One region of the Bacillus sp. es.036 genome, then DNA from elsewhere that is predicted to be linked to it. Evidence: riboswitches for the same ligand, from Rfam matches in the RefSeq annotation. Region 1 holds a riboswitch; each other region holds the start of a gene.
The links. Region 1 has a riboswitch for cobalamin ahead of ATG70_RS16430 (ABC transporter substrate-binding protein). Riboswitches for the same ligand answer to the same signal wherever they lie in the genome.
Positions count from the first base shown of each region.

Region 2: linked by a shared signal. The riboswitch ahead of ATG70_RS14310 (ribonucleoside-diphosphate reductase subunit alpha) and the one ahead of ATG70_RS16430 (ABC transporter substrate-binding protein) in region 1 are both predicted to bind cobalamin.
Region 3: linked by a shared signal. The riboswitch ahead of ATG70_RS20135 (acyl-CoA thioesterase) and the one ahead of ATG70_RS16430 (ABC transporter substrate-binding protein) in region 1 are both predicted to bind cobalamin.

Region 1 covers NZ_PDIZ01000001.1:3,273,257-3,279,681, forward strand. Annotated here, with positions in the region: gene ATG70_RS16420 (adenosylcobinamide amidohydrolase) at 1-1,250, opposite strand, end outside; gene ATG70_RS16425 (FecCD family ABC transporter permease) at 1,253-2,293, opposite strand; gene ATG70_RS16430 (ABC transporter substrate-binding protein) at 2,277-3,260, opposite strand; cobalamin riboswitch at 3,396-3,579, opposite strand; gene ATG70_RS16435 (ABC transporter permease) at 3,836-6,418, opposite strand; gene ATG70_RS16440 (ABC transporter ATP-binding protein) at 6,415-6,425, opposite strand, start outside.
Region 2 covers NZ_PDIZ01000001.1:2,805,435-2,811,859, forward strand. Annotated here, with positions in the region: gene ATG70_RS14300 (hypothetical protein) at 1-159, opposite strand, end outside; gene ATG70_RS14305 (ribonucleotide-diphosphate reductase subunit beta) at 281-1,318, opposite strand; gene ATG70_RS14310 (ribonucleoside-diphosphate reductase subunit alpha) at 1,333-3,564, opposite strand; cobalamin riboswitch at 3,701-3,876, opposite strand; gene ATG70_RS22835 (hypothetical protein) at 4,098-4,220, shown strand; gene ATG70_RS14315 (sensor histidine kinase) at 4,226-5,551, opposite strand; gene ATG70_RS14320 (response regulator transcription factor) at 5,538-6,218, opposite strand; gene ATG70_RS14325 (hypothetical protein) at 6,352-6,425, opposite strand, start outside.
Region 3 covers NZ_PDIZ01000003.1:271,082-277,506, forward strand. Annotated here, with positions in the region: gene ATG70_RS20115 (threonine/serine exporter family protein) at 1-672, shown strand, start outside; gene ATG70_RS20120 (threonine/serine exporter family protein) at 688-1,137, shown strand; gene ATG70_RS20125 (DoxX family protein) at 1,247-1,663, shown strand; gene ATG70_RS20130 (DsbA family protein) at 1,679-2,335, shown strand; cobalamin riboswitch at 2,479-2,662, shown strand; gene ATG70_RS20135 (acyl-CoA thioesterase) at 2,776-3,270, shown strand; gene ATG70_RS20140 (AI-2E family transporter) at 3,425-4,504, shown strand; gene ATG70_RS20145 (LLM class flavin-dependent oxidoreductase) at 4,790-5,785, opposite strand; gene ATG70_RS20150 (CoA-disulfide reductase) at 6,028-6,425, shown strand, end outside.

The sequences.
Region 1 (6,425 bases):
GCTTCCGTTGCCGTCATAATGCTTTGAATGAACGCTTCGTCTGTGAGCGTACCGTTCACGAAAACCCACGTATTGATCGTTCCCGGAAGCGGTTCGTAGACATGCTCACGGCTTTTAGACGCATCAACGGCATTACCGACGCCTGCCGTTACAACGACGAAAACGGAAACGCCATCGTCTTCGATGAGACGATAAGCGACGTCCTCGAGCTGAACCGCCGTCATCATGCCAACTGTTTCGGTTGGATCGATGCCGTTCGCTTCAAGAAAGCTTGTCATTTCCCCTTTATGGTCGGTGCAGTTATACGTTTTATCTACGTGACGGTTTACAAAGGTGCGATACCAGCCCGTTCCTGAGCCAACAACGCCGGATGACATTGTTCGGAGAGGGAACGGTGCGTTCAGCGTGATCATGTCTTTTTGATGAGTAAGACATTTTTCCGTAATGTGAAGATCACTTAAATCCTCCGCCTGCTTTTCCGGTAGTAGCAGCATTTGCGGTTTTGGCACAGTTGGATGCGGATGCTTCTCGATTTTCGTACGGTAAACGGACTGAATGCGCTCTTCGTTTAACACGTCATTCGGCTTGTTGTGAAGGTTGATTTGCCCATTTTCTAGAAGAAGGAGGCGATCGCAGTAAAGGCCCGCCAAATTCAGGTCGTGAAAAATTGAAATCACCGTAAGCCCTTGTTCCCGCGTCCACCTTTTCAACAAATCAAGCAGTTCTTTTTGATAGGAAAGATCCAGGTGATTCGTAGGTTCATCTAGTAAAAGAATTTCAGGTTCTTGAGCAAGCGCCTGTGCGAGAAAGACGCGCTGGCGCTCACCGCCAGATAGCTCATTCACGTAGTGATCTTCAAAACTTGCGATGCCGGTTTGCGCCATCGTGCGCTGGACGACCGCTTCGTCATGCTCGCTCCACGATTGGAACCAGCCGGATTGATGCGCGTAGCGGCCGAGCGAAACGGTTTCTTTGACCGTATAGGGAAAAGCCTGCTCCGCGTGCTGTGGCAGGACCGCGAGCACGCGCGCCAGCTGTTTCGCTGAGTAGCTTGCGATCGGCTTTTCTTTTAGCAAAATCGAGCCTGACTTTGCTTTTAGAATGCCGCTAACCATTTTAAAAATCGTTGTTTTGCCGCTTCCGTTCGGACCAACGATTCCGAGCAGCTCGCCTCTCTCTACATCAAACGAGATGTCGTTGAGCACGTCGTGACCGGGGTATCCTCCTGTAACAGATTGTACGCTAAGCATGCTTATCCTCTACTTTCTTTCCGTCTTCTAATTAAAATAATAGCAAACACAGGCGCGCCGATGAGCGATGTGATGACGCCGATCGGAAGCTCTGTTGGCGAAATGATCGTGCGCGAGATCAAGTCGGCGACGATCAGAAAAGCGGCGCCTAGTAAAATTGAGAGCGGCAGTAAATGGCGATGATCCGGTCCCCATAAGAGGCGCGTTAAATGCGGAATCACGAGACCAACAAAGCCGATCGTTCCAGACACAGCGACGGCCGCGCCTGTTAAAATGGATCCACCAATTAGAATCCAGAGCTTTCGTTTGGCGACGTTTACGCCGATATGCTGAGCGCGCTCTTCGCCAAAGGACATGGCGTTCAGCTCTTTGGTGCTGAAAAGGAGAATGCCTGCGCCAATAATGAAAAAGGGCAAGATAATCCCGATATATTCCCAGCCGCGCATGGATACACTTCCGAGGAGCCAGCCGATGATCTGCCTTAGTTCCTCTCCGGTTAGCGCAATCATGAGCGATAGAAGCGAGCCAAGAAAAGAGCTAAAGACGATTCCTGTTAGGATAATCGTCTCCACGCGCATCGATCGCTCGATTTGTCGTGCAAAGAAAAGCACGAGGAAAATCGTGAGGATCGAAGCGGCGATGCTCATGACAGGAAGGGTAAACATCCCTACAAATGGAATGGATAGGTTAAAAAAGAGCACGAGCACGGCTCCGACCGATGCGCCAGATGATACGCCGAGCACGTATGGATCGGCTAATGGATTACGTAGTAAACCTTGAAAAGCGGCCCCTGCTATCGCAAGAGACGCCCCAACAAGACCTGCCAAAATGACACGCGGCAGACGAATATCCATCACAATCGTTGTGAACATCGGATCCGTCTTTCCTAAGGAAGGAAGGTGAAGCACTTCGGTTCCGATTAATTTTAAAATGGTGAGCACCGGGACGGAAACGGTGCCGATGGAAATGCCGAGCAGCATCGCGGCGATTAAGAGCGCTGTCGCAATCGGATAGGCAATGAACCGTTTATTCAGCAAAAACATCCGGGTAAACCGCTTTTGCAAGTTCCTCTACTCCTTCAACGAGACGAGGGCCTGAGCGCGTCACAAGGTCCGAGTGCACGTCGACAACTTGCTCTTCTTTTACCGCCGTTACGTCCTGCCAGCCGTCGCGGCTTAACACTTGCTCAACAGTGTTTTCTGTATAGTAGCCGTACGTTGTGATGATGACGTCAGGGTTCGCTTGAATGATTGCTTCCTGGTCGATCTGGTTCCAGCCTTCCTCGTCGTGGGTAACATTTTTCGCGTGAATCATCGACAGCATGTCATCCATGAACGTGTTTTTTCCTGGAGAGAAAATTTCAGGCGCCGGTGCGACTTCGACGAAGACGTTTTTCTCATCTTCTTCAGGGATGCCTTCAGCTTTTGCTTGAATGTCTTCAAGCTGCTTTTTCATATCGTCGATCGTTGTTTTTGCTTCTTCTGTTTCGCCTGTAGCTTGTCCGATCATTTCGATCGAATCGTACACTGCATCAAAGCTCTTTGCATCGTTTACAACAAGTACAGCGATTCCAGCATCGCGAAGCTGTTGAAGACCAGCTTCTGAATTATGTGCGCTTGAGCCGTGGGCAAGTACAAGGTCCGGTTTCAGGGAGATGATTTTTTCGACGTTAAATTCCATGCCGCCGATTTTCTCAATATCCGCCGTTTCTTCTGGGTAGTTCGCGAAATCAGAAACGCCGACAACTTCTTCTCCAGCGCCAAGGTCAAATAGAATTTCGGTGTTACTTGGAATGAGGGAAACAATTTTTTCTGGATCGTTCTCGATCGTCACTTCCTTATCGAGGGCATCGGTGATGGTTACTGGGAAAGCGCTATCTTTTGATGATTCAGCTTGATCGGTTGTCGTATTTCCTTCATTTGTTGCGCTGTTCTCTTCACTTGCACCGCAACCTGCGATGATTCCTGTGACGAGAAAAAGTAAAACGAGTAGTGAATAAAGCTTTTTCATGTGTGTTTCTCCTCCTGTACAATGATGTCTCTAAAATAAAAAAATCCCCACGCCGGAGGGCATGAAGATGGTCGAATGGAAGTAACGGTGCATCAAGGCACCTGAATCCGTTCGCACATCCCTATCCTCGTAGGCTGTTCGCGCTTGATTCAGGCAGGTCTCCTGGCTCATGGTTATCGCGTGCTGCTCCTTCCCATTCGTTGTGCGAACAGTGGATTCTGCAGCAAGCGACCATTTACAGTGGCGGGACCGCGCTGGAATTGCACCAGCTTCCCTTTTAAGTCTTCATTGAAAAGACACCTGAATCGATCACTATGAAATTTCGTAACAAGTTTATTATACATGATTGTATGAGTGGGGGGAACTGTTGTCTTTTTTGGGGGTCAGGCTCCTCTCTGACCCCTTCGCTTTCATTCACATCGATCCCCTTATTCGTTAAGGCTTCGAAGAAATTCTCAGACTTACAAAAGCAAAAAAAGCGTCCCTCATTGAAGGACACTTTTGCTACTTTTGTCTTTTGGTGGGGTCAGGCACGAGCCTGACCCCACCTCCACCTCCCCTTCCACCACTCACCCTTACACATTCTCTTGCTTCAGCGTATCGACGATATTATTTTTCTCTAATTTCTTAATGGAGTAGAACATTGCGGAACCTACGATGATGAAGATGGCAATGATCACAAAGAGAAGACTCATCCACGGCAATGTGAACCCATAGACGAACGTATTTCTAAATGACAAATACATCAGGAACATGATCGCAATGCTGATTGGAATCCCGTAGAGGATCGCCTTCATGCCATAGAAGATGCTCTCGTAGTTCATCATTTTATTAAATCCTTTCGGTGTCATCCCAATGGACTTCAGCATAGCGAATTCTCGCTTGCGAAGAGAAATGCTTGTCGAGATGGTATTGAAAATATTTGCGATGGAGATAAGTGAAATTAACGATATAAATCCGTACGTGAAGACAGACATGAAGAGAATCATCTGCTTGTCGCGCTGTCTATTTTGAAAAACATTATAAACATACAGATCGGATCGTTTCCCCTCTTCAATCGCTTCTTGCGTCGCCATTGAATCTGAACTGTTCATATAGAGAGAGGTTCGCACGTCTTTTTGAACTTCTTTATCGATCAGCCCATTCATGGTTTCCTCCGAAACGATGAAGTCGAGTCCACCGGCGCCAGACCTACTCACACCCATTGGCAGTTCATCCGTTAATGCACCGATCTCAACGTTGTTTATTAATTTTACTTCCTCTGTTTCATAATTCATTGAATATAGCTCGATGCTTTCCCCTATTCTGGCGTTGAGAGACTTTGTTTCCTTAATCTTGCTTGTCTCAGGATCCATATAAGAGACGTTTTCAATCAAAATACCGGCCGGTTTCTCCGGATCCTGAAGTTTCTCTGCATCCATGCCTACTTTTTTTGCATATTCGTTAAAGCTTTGTTCGTCTAAGCCATGTAAAACCGCATTATATTGGTATTTTCCATCCTTCAGTAAGCTCTCATCTTGATATAAGTTTTTCTCTAGCCCATCTGGAATAGCATCATCATCCACATAGGTGTTTAGCATTAGTTCGTTGATTATACTTGCATTCGTTACATTCTTAAGGTTCGTAAACGGCTCAAGATCCTCTTTCTCAACGCTGTTTCCACTTATTTGAATATCATAATTGATGTTTTGCTGAGAGAGCTCAACGGATTTTTCTAAATTCGACGTAAAGTAGGAAACCGATAGGAACAGGATAATGCTAATCACAAGTGAAAAAACGGTCACCTGATACCTTCTTTTATTCCGCTTTAAATTCTTCAAGCCGATCTCAGCTTCGATCCCAAATAATTTTCGAATCAGTTTTGAGGTCTTCACTGTTTTGCCAGATAGCTTAATGTCCTGCGTTTGTCGGATGGCATCAATGGCTGAGATCTTCGATGCTTTGCGTGCTGGCATATAGGATGAAATAAAAATCGTGATGATCGAAATCCCGCAGGCAACGAGAACACTTAGAGGCGTTACGACGACCTGGAGCTTTTCTGTACCCCCAAGAGCCCCTTCAATAAAGGAATTAATGAACATGAAAGTAGCCGCTATGCCAGCAAATCCAGCAAGAACGCCGAGCGGAATACTGATCAGGCCGATAATCGCTCCTTCAAAAAAGACCGATGTTTGCTTCTGTCGTTTCGTCGCTCCAACGCTCGCCAGCATTCCTAAATGTCTAGAACGTTCCGAAACGCTAATTGCAAAAGCATTGTAAATCAATGCAACTGAACCGATAATGATGACGCTCATAATAATTCCAGTTAACAGTAGCATTGTTTGTAACAGATTATCGTTATCGGTCACGCCATAGTAGCGAAGCAGTTCATCGTTGAACGTGACGTTTTCAATATTGTTTTGTTTCGCCAGCGTTTCTGCATGCTTATACAGAGATCGTTTCACTTTGTCTAACACGACGACGGCATCAACGGTGTCCTTGCTATTCATAAGGCTTTGATCGACATAGCTAATCGCCGTATAACCGGGCGCCCACGCGGGTTCCCATGTAGGACGTTTGATTTTTCCTACAATCGTATACGTTCTCGTGTTCTCATTTTCTAATGACTCACTTGCACCTTCTACATCCGTTTGGAGGGGATCTTTTTGAGAAAAAGGACGTTCAACACCTTCCATCAGACGTTTGCCAACGTTCAGTGTGATTTGATCGCCTATCCCGTGTTTCAACTTTGCATTCCCCGCAACTTCTTCAGACAATACAATCTCATTGTCTTCCTGCGGCAAGCGTCCCTCGCTTATTTCGATTGGGAAGTTTTTGAATCCCTGCTCATTGTATTCTTTAATAAACAAATAAGGTTTGCTTTCATTTTGAGGTTCATCTAATTTGGCATAACCTACATCGTTTGCGAGAATCAGAGTCTTGGTTGATTTGTCGCTTTCGATCGCTTCGATTTGATTGGAATCGACGTTCTCATATTGAACATGCCACTCTCCATCCGTCGCGATCGATTGTCGTTGCAAGAGATCCATGAACGATACACCAAGCGTCGCGACAGCCATAACCATCGCTACGGAAATTATGACACCAATGATGGTAACCAGTGTCCGTCTTTTGTTTTCCTTCAAATGCCTCACGGTCAGTTTGTTTACGATGTTCATGGACGGA
Region 2 (6,425 bases), 470 kb from region 1:
AAGCCATGGCTGTTGATGTGGATATGGCTGTATCCAACCTCCTCCATTGTATCCTGGTGGAAGACCTCCAGGGCCTAACCACTGTTGCTGTGGAAAATCCCATCCACCTGGACTCATAGAGCCACCGCCATAAATAATTCGTTGATGATCGTTTGGCAACATCAATCTTCCTTTCTTCATTAGTCACTCGCTTCATAATTAATTTAGTAGGAGGACAGCTTAACCGTGCTTGGATTAAAATAAAAAGGAGGGAACTCGACTCCCTCCTTTTTCGCTCTATTTATAAATCATCAAACCCATTATCATCAGACACTTTCGTATATTGGCGTGACTTCTGTTCAAAGAAATCACTTTTACCAGCATTCACATCGGCATACGCTTTGATCCACCTCATTGGATTCTCACGATGCCCTTCAAAAGGACGCTCGATTCCAAGCTGGTTCACGCGCGTATTGGCCATGAATTTAATATAAGCACTTAATTCGTTCATTGTAATACCAGGAAAGCGATCACCGATAATGTACTCTCCCCATTTGATTTCAAGCTCAGCTGCTTCTCGGAAGGTGTTTGTAATAAAAGCATGGTTCTCTTTGTTATTAAGCTCAGGATGCTCTTTGAAAAGTTCCTTCACGATGTTTACGAATAACGTGACGTGAAGCTGTTCATCACGATTAATGTAGTTAATCATCGTTGAAGTCGACACCATTTTTTGATTTCGAGCAAGGTTATAAAAGAAAGCAAAGCCAGCATAGAAGAATAGTCCTTCAAGGATAATGTCATATACGATCGATTCAAAAAACGTTTGCGGTGATGGATTCTGAACAAATGCTTCATATCCAGATGCAATAAATTGATTACGTTCTAAGAGCACGTCATCATGCTTCCAATATTCAAAAATTCGATCCTGCTCATGTTTATTGACAATCGAAGAAAGCACATAGCTATAGGACTGATTGTGCACAACTTCCTGAAAGGAGAGCACTTGCATGAGCGCAGATAGGCTTGAATCTGTTAAATAATCTGCTACTTTGCTCGAATAGTCAGTTTGAATTGAGTCTAGAAAAGCGAGAAGCCCAATGATTTTCTTAAACGTATCTTGCTCGTCTTTACTTAGTGCTTCCCATTGCTTTACGTCGTTTGACATATTGATCTCAAACGGGGTCCAAAAGTTTCCTAGCATATTTTTATACATCGGATAGGCCCAGCTAAACCGGACATCATCCCAGTTTAGAACGTTTGAGCTCTTACCGTTAATAATCCCTGTTGAGCTATTCGGTGCAGACACGTCATAGAGCTTTCTTTTCTGTATCGTTTCCACTTTGATCTCCTCCTTTAACTTGCGCAGCTTTCACAGTCATCGATCTCGACTGAAGTACTTCTTGTGTAATACGTTGTCTTTAACCCTTTTCTCCACGCCGTCATATGAATGTTGAGCAAGTCCCTTGCTTTCACCGTGCTCTGCACATAAATATTAAATGAAATGGACTGATCGACGTGGCGCTGTCTTGCCGCATTCTGTTCAATACTCCACAGCTGATCGATATGATAGGCAGACTTATAATACCAGGTTGTTTCTGGTGATAGATCAGGTGCCGTTACCGGAATTTTGTAATTCTTTTTTTCCTCTGAATATTCTTTTTGAAAAATTGGATCAATCGAGGCTGTCGATCCGGCTATTAAACTCGTTGAACTGTTTGGCGCTACAGCTAGTAGATAAGCATTCCTGACACCACTTTTATGAACCTTCCCTTTCAGGGCGCTCCATTTATCGTTCGTATAACCACGTTGTGTAAAGTACTCCCCATTTTGCCAATCAGAGCCTTCAAAAAGAGAATAACTCCCTTTTTCAACCGCAAGTTCATGACTCGCCTGTATGGATAAATAATTAATTGTTTCATATAGTTCATCTGCATAGTTTGCTGCTTCATGACTTTCCCAAACGATCCCCTTTTTCGCCAGTAAGTGATGCCAACCAAACGTTCCAAGCCCAATGCTTCGGTATTTCTCATTTGTTAACTGCGCTTGAGGTACTTCAATCGTATTAATATCAATGACGTTATCAAGCATTCTTACTTGAATCGGGATTAATCGCTCTAGGGCATTGGCTGTAACCGCACGTCCAAGATTTATACTTGATAGATTACAAACGACGTAATCACCAGGCGTTTTCGTAATGATTATCTTACCGTCTTTCGTAATCTCCTCTTCAACGGTCGTCGCACTCATATTTTGCATAATCTCAGTACAAAGGTTTGAAGCATAGATCATCCCAGCATGCTTATTTGGATTTGCACGATTAACCGTGTCACGATAGAACATGTACGGCGTACCTGTTTCCAATTGAGATTTCATGACTCGCTTCATAATCTCAATCGCTGGTACCGTTTTTCTGGAAAGCTCAGGATGGTTCACACACTGCGTATATTTCATACGAAACTCTCCTGATCTTTTTTCTTTGTCATAAGCATCTTCAAGAGAGAATCCCATCACCTGACGGACTTCATGCGGATCAAACAAATGCCAGTCTGCACGGTCTTCTACAGCTTCCATAAAGACGTCTGGAATACACAAACCAGTAAAAAGATCATGCGTCCTCATGCGTTCGTCCCCGTTATTAAGCTTGGCATCAAGAAATTCAAAAACATCTTTGTGCCAGACATCGAGATAAACCGCAACAGCGCCCTGGCGTTGACCTAATTGATCCACACTAACGGCTGTATTGTTTAGTTGCTTCATCCAAGGTAAAACTCCTGATGAATTCCCTTTAAACCCTTTGATATCACTTCCACGCGAACGAATTTTCCCAAGGTATGCGCCAATTCCTCCACCATTTTTCGATACAGTAGCGACGTCCGTATTGCTGTCATAAATGCCGCGGAGGCTGTCATCCACTGTATCAATAAAGCACGAGCTAAGCTGTCCATAACTTTTACCGGCATTGGAAAGCGTCGGTGTCGCTACGGTCATGTAGAGATTTGATAGTGCCCAATAAGCTTCTTTAATGAATTCCAGTCGCTTTTCTTTCGGTTCATTCATCATCAGTGTCATCGCAATGACAAGAAAGCGTTCTTGCGGTAATTCAAACACATTTTTTTCATGATCGGTAGCAAGATAGCGGTCTGCAAGTGTGCGAAGGCCAATGTATGTAAAAAGACGATCTCGTGTTGGAGCGATGAACGTCGCTACCTGATCCACTTCGTTTTTCGAATAAGATTGAAGAAGTGCTTCGTTATAAATCCCTTCCTCCGTTAGTTGTTGTAGAAGCCGATAAAAGTTTCCTTTCCCGTATACTTCCTTTTCATTTCGGTTACGAAGAGAATTCCGATAAAGCGTACGCAGATGAAAAGCAGCTGCCACATAAGTCCAATCAGGTTCCTCTGCCGTAATTCGTTCCAATGCATTTAAGACAAGGATATTGTCAATCTCGTTTTGCGTAGCGTTTTCTGTTAGGCCATCTATTGTTTTCGTAAGAAAGCTTGCACGACTCAGTAAAGTATACTCATTTAGAATGGCTTTTACTTCCTCCAACATCGTAGTTAACTTCGTATCAACAACTGTGCTCATTAACCTCTCTCCTTTATGAATCCATTATAAAAGGCTCACTCTTAGAAGAGTGAGCCTGGAGAAAACGACAAGTTAGACGTGCACATCCGTGCACATTTCCGATGCCATCTCTCACCCTCAATCCCCGAAGAATAGAAACGTTTTTGAGTACACGGCAGGTCTACTGGCTTGTGCTTCGTCCTCGGCAAACCTTCCCAGATTATTCTCCAGTGGTTTCTTGCCTCGTCCACACGACAGTTGCGGGGACAGCTCCGGATTCAGACCGGATTCCCTTTTAAGTCGTTCTACGACACCGCATACTCAACTATTTAATTATTTAAGATTTACCCCATATATAGTATGCAAATCACTTTTATACTACTAAATATTGATAACACCATCTTACATGACCCATCGTTTTTGCACAAGCTCTATTGTTACATTGACGAGAATTTATTTCAACTTTAAAGACAAACACCTATCACAATCACTTCGTTTAAGCATATATTGTTAACACCTAAAAAAGTTTCCTTAAGGAAAGAAAGGTGAGTGTGATGAAAAAAACGACATGCTTTAAGAAGCTTGCTGGCTACACACAGCTCTGTCAGAAATTCGGTCTTCTAAGCGAAGAAGAAAGCAAAGAAATTCTACAAAAATTATATGAACACAAAACTTAATACCTTCATCCTGGTGGTAAAGGAAGCGTGATGATAACCCTTCCTCCCTTTTTAAGATTTTCTGCGTAAATTTCACCATGATGCTTTTCTACAATTGTTTTCGTAATTGCCAATCCGATTCCAGAGCCTGACTGATCTCCTGTATAAAACCGTTCAAAAACACGATCGGGATTTTCTCCAAATCCAGTACCATCATCTTGAATTTCGATCGCAACCTGATTTTCCTCTTTCCGCATACGAATTTCGATGAGAGATGAGGCGAATCGTAGGGTATTCCCAATTATATTCAAGAAAGCTTGCTTCATTTTATCTGCGTCTACCTCTACATGAACCGCAAAATCACCATCATATTTTAGCTTTAACCCGTTCTGGTAAGCTAATGGTTTTACTGCCGTCACCGCTTCTTTCATAATAAGTTGCATGTCAACTACTTCGTAGGTGAAAGCCTCTTCTACTGTTTCCAGTCTTGTTAAATAAGAAATATCTTGCACGATTTTCTTGAGTCGCTGCGTTTCATTTACGATTACTTCAAGACTATCCCCCACTTCTTCTCCGACAATCACGTCGTCTAGAATCCCTTCCGCATTCCCTTGGATTGCCATTAACGGGGTTTTGAGTTCATGAGAGGCATTTTGAAGAAATTCTTTTTGGTCGAAATCATTCTTTCGTAGCTGATCCGTTAGTTCTTCGAAGGTTTCCGCTAGTTCATTAATTTCATCTTTTGACTTAAGTTTTAGTGGAAGCTGTGGCTTTCGCATACTAAATCGTCTCATGTGATCTGCCAGGAGACGAATCGGTCCTGTTATGCCTCTTTGCATCCAGGCAGCTAGGAGTACCGCAACCGCCGCAGAAACGAAGAGGCTGACCGCCTGGGCCTGTTCGATGATTCGATTAAAGCCTTCCAAACTCTCTACCTTTGTAAAAAGGACAAGACGGCCAATTTGCTCACGAGAGGCATTGATTGGCACTTCCTCTGTAACAAATAGCTTCCCCTTATTTTCTTCATACTCCATTTGAACGTCTTCATCGACATTTGAATAAATCGTCCTGTCATTCTGGTTATAAATAATGAATTGAGAAGAAATTAAATTCCCCGCCATTTCAATCCTTCTACGATCCAATAAACTATTCGGCGGCTGATTGCCTTTCCAATTTCGATCTTCAAGCATATGACTAATTTGAAGGCCTTCTTTTTGAAGCTGATCCCTCGCTTCACGAACAAGGTATTCTTGAAAAAGGTAGCGAAATGAGACCGTCGTAATAACAAGAATAACCACGATTAAAATCACGTAGCTTAGAAATAATTTCGTGCCGATCTTAAGCTTCTTCATCGATTTTATAACCATACCCCCAGACCGTCACGATTTGATAATCCGCATCTTCCATTTTTTTACGTAGCCGCTTCACTAGATCATCAATCAACCTTCCATCACCTGCATAGTGATATCCCCAAATGGTTTCAATTAGTTTTTCTCTTGTGAATGGTTGCCCGTGGTTCTGAATAAGAAAAGCAAGTACATCATATTCTTTTGGTGTTAATGCTAATTCCTGATCATCTATTTTTACTTGTCGTTTTTTCTTATTCAAATGGACATTTTTCAAATGAATTTGTATGGAAGATTGCCCCTGTTCTACTCGATCGATCCGTTTAAATATATTTTTAATCCGTACAACCAGTTCACGCGGACTAAACGGTTTTGTTAAATAATCATCCGCCCCCAGTTCGAGCCCCAGGATCCGATCTAGTTCTTCATCCCTTGCAGAAACGACGATAACTGGTGTAAAAGACTGCTTCCTTAACCGTCGAAGCAGTTCAAGTCCATCGACATTAGGCATCATAATATCCAATACGAATAAATCGGGTTCACTCGTTTTAAGAGCACTTAACACTTCAGCTCCATCCTGAAAGGTTGACACCGTAAACCCTTCTTTCTTTAAATACTTTTCTAAAATATCACGTATGTTTTGTTCATCATCGATCACAAAAACGTGTGGCATTTCTTCACTCCGTTCTTTCGTCCACCATACTTTCTTCCTATTTTATCCTACGCTTCTCACACAGTAAATCCATCTATATAGTAGCAACAACGTAAATAAAAGAGATAGGGAAGCTCCCTATCTCTCATGATGACTAGCTAAGCTTTTCAATTAGCTGATCAAGCACCTCATTTTTTTGTTTAACCAGTTCGGAAGCCTGTTCTCTGT
Region 3 (6,425 bases), on a different contig from region 1:
CGAGTAGAAGATACGATGACGCGAATAGCGGACGCTTACGGTGCTTCTCATTCGAATAGTTACGTAACACCAACGGGTATTATTTTTTCAATTGAAGGTCCTGAACCTTCCAAAACGCAGTTAATCCGCATATCAGATCGAACGACTGATCTCGATAAGGTGACAAAAGTAAATAGTATTTCCAGACGGATAAGTAGCGGCGATTTATCGATTCAAGAAGCATACAATGAGCTTTATCGTCTTGATAAGATGACCGAGCGCTATACCTTTCCGAAACAATTCATTGCTGCCGCGGTTGCCAGCGGTTGTTTCTTAATTATGTTCGAAGGTCAGTGGAATGATTTTGTGCCTGCCGTTCTTGCTGGCGGAGGTGGCTTTTATAGTGTAACCCTATTTAATCGTCTCGTACCTATAAAGTTTTTTGCTGAATTTCTTGCTTCATTCGTAATTGGTCTACTTGCTGTTCTATTTGTTTCGATCGGACTTGGTGAACAACTCGATAAAATTATTATTGGTTCGGTTATGCCACTTGTTCCGGGTTTGTTAATTACAAACGCTGTAAGGGATTTAATGGCTGGACATCTTATTTCCGGGTTATCAAAAGGCGCAGAAGCTTTTTTAACAGCTTTTGCAATCGGAGCCGGTATTGCGCTTGTCGTATCATTTTTGTAGAAAGGAAGTAAGGAAATGACATTTGTTGCTCAGATTGTAACGAGCTTTGTGGCAAGCGCAGCTTTTGGCTTGTTGTTTAATGCACCGAAATCCTCCCTAATAAAAGGTGGGTTTGTCGGCATGTGCGGTTGGATGATTTATTATGTTATGGAAGCGTTAGGAATCGATGTAGTCGTTGCAACGGTGACCGCTTCTTTCTTTATTGCTGTGATTAGTCAGGTTTTTGCAAAAATGTACCGGACGCCCGTTATTATTTTTAGCGTAGCGGGAATTATTCCGCTTGTTCCTGGTGGATTAGCGTATGATGCGATGCGGAATTTTGTCCAAAATGACTATAACAATGCCATTAACCTCGCAGCAAAAGCTTTTATGATTTCAGGTTCGATTGCAGTCGGATTAGTATTCTCAGAAGTGATTAACCAGATCATCCGTCATTCGACACTTACAAGACGTCAAAAGCAGTGAAAAATAGGTCGTAATCCTTTTGCGTCATAGCCATTCCCTATGATAACGTTTAAGCGGATGACTCTGTCGAACGGTGTCAAATAATGTTAGTATCTGGGGAGGATCAGCGATGAAAACCTATCCCCATCTCGGATTGTTAACAATTCGATTGGTCGTAGGTGTGCTTTTTTTTGTTCATGGGTTTTTAAAGTTTTCTGGAGGTATTGAAAACACAATAGCATTCTTTGAAACAATTGGGATTGCTGGTTTTCTAGCTTATGTTGTTGCTGTTATTGAGATAGCTGGAGGAGTTTTAATGATTCTTGGCATAGGAACACGTTTCATTAGCGTGTTATTTTCTATGATTCTAATCGGCGCGCTTCTTACAGTAAAAAGGTCAACAGGTATGCTTGGCGGCTATGAGTTAGATATCGCTTTTCTAGCGATGTCGGTCTCGCTTTTTTTAAGCGGAGGCGGGCCTTATAGCCTTTCCAACTGCTTGATCAGGTCGTTACCATTTAACCAGGAGTCGGAATCGAAGGATTAAAGAGGAAGTGAGTGAATGGCTAAACCTAAAAAGAAGTTAAAACGAAGTGCCAGATGGTTTTTCTTAATTGTAGGTATTGTGCTTGTCCTTTTGGTTATTAGCATGCGATTTAAGCCATTTGCTGATACGAAAGGCTTTCAGTTAGAAAATCAACCTTTTCTAGGAGAAGAAACGGCTCCGGTAGAATTGGTGGCTTTTGGTGACTATCGGTGCCCTTCCTGTCAATCATTTAATCATTCTTTCCTTCCATTGATTCAAGAAGAACTAATTGCTACGGGGAAAGTTAAATTTTACTTCGTTCAGCACCCATTTGTAGGTGAGGATTCAACTAAAGCAGCTGAGTTTGCTGAAGTGGTTTATCAAGAACTTGGTAACGATGTTTTCTGGCAATTTCACCACGTTGTCTATGATGAGCTTCAGGTAGATAAAAACAAACCAACTTTGTCGTTTTTAACCGAAACTCTTAGTGGATTGGTGAGTGAGGAAGAAACAGATAAGGTTGTTGCTGCCTATAAAGGTGGAGCCGGTGAAAAAGCAGTAGAAGCTGATCTTGCTTATGCAAACAAGCAAAATGTTTCGGCAACCTCTGCCTTACTGGTTGATGGAAAACGATTCGAGGGAAACAGCCTATCAGAATTAAATAATATGGTTGAGAACTCTACGAGTGAATGACTATTAGGCGCCTAAATGGCGTCTTTTTTTTAGACATTTTGTTAAACAAACGTTTGATTAATAAAAAAAGAGATTAAACAAACGTTTGATTAAGGACGTGTCTTGACTTTGTAAAGAAAGAAGTAAAGAATGAAGAAGTACAATTGAATAAATATGGAAAAGGTGTGCTGGATCCAGTACATAATAGGGAAATTGGTGTAAATCCAATGCGGTCCCGCCACTGTAAGAAGTATAAACGATGCGTTATTTCACTTATCAATGATAGGGAAGGAGTATTCGTTCTAAGAAGCTTCAAGTCAGGAGACCTGCCTTTTCTAAAGCACTGATTGACCTACGGATGATAGGGGGGTGTATCGAGAAGGCTAGATGATGCCTATTCGTTATGCATGCTCTTATGTGAAGAGGATGCATTTTTTATTGTTTGGAAAAGGAGAGAGGATATGAAAAAGACAGTAAGCGAATCAAGAGTCTATAAGAGCAGTCGTATTTTTCCACCGGACTTGAACAGTCACGGAACCTTATTTGGAGGGAAATTACTTGCGGACATGGATATGTTAGCATCAATCGCAGCAACAAGGCATTCTCGTCTAGAATGCGTCACGGTATCAATGGATACAGTTGAGTTTTTGCATCCTATTACCGAAGAAGATTCGATTCATTATGAAGCATTTGTCATTTGGACAGGAAAAAGTTCTATGGAAGTTTTTGTGAAAGTAACCGCTGAACATTTATTGACAGGTGCAAATCGTATAGCAGCTACGTGCTTTATTTCGTTTGTTGCTTTGCTTGAAGGAAAGCCGATGCAAGTCCCTGGAATCGAACCAGAAACAGAAGGGGAGAGGCAACTTAATGTGCTGGCGCAAAAACGAGCTCAAAAACGATTGGAACGTAAAGTAACAAGTAAGAACTTAGCGGAAATTTTAACCATGTTATAACAAAAATGGGGGAGCGGAGTTATCCGTCTCTCCTTTCTTACGTTTTCATCCTGATTACTTGGAATAAGAAACTTTTTTTGAAAACGAAGTTAGGAAAAGATAGTTGAGTGGTATAGGAGTTAGAGTGCAACGAAATAACCAAAGGAGACGACCAATGTGGATTAAACATGATTTTTTTAAGTATATTACAGGTATAATTCTATTATTAATTTGTTTCTTCTTTTTAACGGAGTTAGGTTTAGTAAAACCAGTAAAAACAATTATCGGTACACTTTTCTACCCCGTTCTTATTGCTGGCTTTTTATACTATGCGATTAAGCCAATTGTTAAGTTAATGAAGAAAATTCCCTATGTGTCGGATCTTGCGGCGATATTAGTCGTGTTTTTAGCGATTGCAGGTATCCTCTATACAGGTTTTACTTTTCTAGCAAATCCGATTCAAAGCCAGGTATCTGAGTTTTCAAAGGAATTACCTGAGAAGTTGAAGGAATCAGCAAAAGATGCAGAAAAGATGATGGAGAATAAGGATATGGGAATGTTTTCGGTAGAAAATCTCCAACAAAAAGCAACAGGCTTTTTAGGGAATTTAACACAAAATTTGGGTGATCATATAATGCAAGTTGTTAGTGCATTAACAAGTGCCACCACAGTTCTTGTCATTGTGCCTTTTGTTCTGTTTTATTTCCTTAAGGATGATCACAAATTAAGTCCTTTTCTGTTGAAGTTAATCCCTAATAAACATCAAGGGGAAGGGCGAAAGATTCTTCATAAGATAGATGAAACGCTATCTGCTTATATCATCGGGCAAATTATTGTAGCGATTGTAGACGGTATCTTAATGTATGTGGGCTATTTAATTATTGGCCTACCTTATGCATTAATATTAGGACTGTTTGTTATGGTCACAGCTGTGGTTCCATTCTTTGGACCTATCATTGGAGTTATCCCAGCACTTGTGGTGGCTTTAACTCAAGAACCTATTTTAGCGTTGTATGTGATTATTATTACAATAGTCGTTCAACAACTAGAAGGAAACCTGGTAGCCCCTGTAGTACTTGGCAAAAGGTTAAACATTCATCCTTTAACGATTATTTTACTACTCATTGTAGCAGCTGCTTTATATGGCTTTATTGGAATGCTGATTGCTATCCCACTTTATTCAGTTATTAAAGTCATTGTTAAGAATTTCTATGAATTCTATCGCATACGGCATCGAGCGGAATTAACTGAATAATGATGAACTCCCCTAATTCGTTTAAGAATAGGGGAGTTTGTCTTTTAGATGTCTTTATAAATGGCTCTTTTCGTAGATATTGTTGCTTTTAGATAAGCGGTTAATTTCCGCTCCTACCCGCTTTCCGCGGGGCGGGCGGTGAGCCTCCTCGTCGCTTTCGCTCCTGTGGGGTCTCACCTGTCCCGCTAGTCCCGCAGGAGTCGAGCATCCTTCCGCTACAATTAGCGAAGCGTGGTTTTTTATTCAATAATTGATTCAAAAGCAACAATCTAATAGAAAAGAGCCTTATAAATAAAGGTGTGCAAGGCGTTCATATGAATTTTTCCGTTCTTTAGGGTCGTGTAAGTTTGTCAGTACCATAAATTCTTCTGTCTCATAAAGCTCGCCCAAGTCATCGATTTTCTTTTTTACTGTAGACGGAGAACCAATAATCATTCGCTTTCGGTTTATCTCTATCCTTTCCTTTTCGGAAGCTGTATATCGATATTTCCTTGCTTCTTCAGGAGAGGGAATACGACTATCGAGGCCTTTTTCAACACGTAAAAGCCAGAGGTCCTGGCTTTGAGCAAGTTCCTCAGCATGTTCATCTGTTTCTCCACAAACAACAAAAAGCGCTATGATTGCTGATGGGGATGAACTATAGTAGGTTGATGTGAACAATTCATAGTAGGTTTTTAACGTATTTTCTCCTCGATCGGGTTTAATGAAGTGGCCAAAAACATAGCCAATGCCTAACTCTGCTGCTTTTTTTGCACTATTTTCTCCCATGCCCAGAAGCCAGAGAGAAGGCGGGGTATTAGTTTGTGGTGCTGCTTTGATACCAGCATATTCATGTCCGCTAGGCATGGAATCAGTTAAGTAGTGAGAAAGCTCTTTTAACTGACGAGGAAACTCATTTAAGTTTTTATTTACGCCATCTGTTAAAGCAAGTCTCGTTTTTGCTGTACCTCCAGGAGAACGTCCTACGCCAAGGTCAATTCGACCGGGGTGCAGAGCTTCTAACTGACGAAAGTTTTCGGCTACTTTAAAAGGACTGTATTGTGGGAGTAAGACACCTCCCGAACCTACTTTAATGCGATTTGTTGAGGCTGCGATATGTGCCATCATAATCTCAGGAGCTGTGCTAGCTAGCCCTTTTGTGCTGTGGTGTTCTGCAAACCAGTATCGTTTATATCCTAGATCTTCTGCTAAAATCGCAAGGTTTCGTGTATTTTCAAGGGTTGTATATGAGTCACTTCCTGAGGGAATGGGAGCTTGATCAAGAATACTTAAGTTTATCAATCGTCCTGCATCTCCTTCTATTCGCTTTGTTAGTATAAGCAATCTCCTTCTATCCTAACGCTTTGTATAGAGATGGGATAGTGATACGACTTCTTCTTGAGAATATATTGTGAAATATTGAGCAAATTGATTGCGACTATGGAAGAGATATCGTATACTAAGAATATAGAAATTGTGAAATTCATCACATACCTACTGTTTTATATGTGAAATTATTCACAATTTAATAAGGAGGAGTTTTGATGAAGGTAGCAGTAGTTGGATGTACACATGCCGGAACAGCGGCAGTTACAAATATAGCAAGACGTTATCCAGAAGCTAGTATTACTGTTTATGAGCGTAATGATAATGTATCCTTCTTATCATGTGGAATTGCTCTATATGTAGGTGGAGTTGTAAAGGATCCGCAGGGGTTATTCTACTCATCTCCTGAAAAATTAGAAGAGATGGGCGTAACGATGAAAATGAAGCACGAAGTATTGCAAATTGATTCTAAAAATAATCGTATTCGTATTAAAAATATAAAAACAAACGAAGTGTTTGAAGATGATTACGATAAACTAGTGATGGCGACTGGTTCATGGCCAATCGTACCGCCAATTGAAGGAATTCAACTTCATAATATCCTTTTATCTAAAAA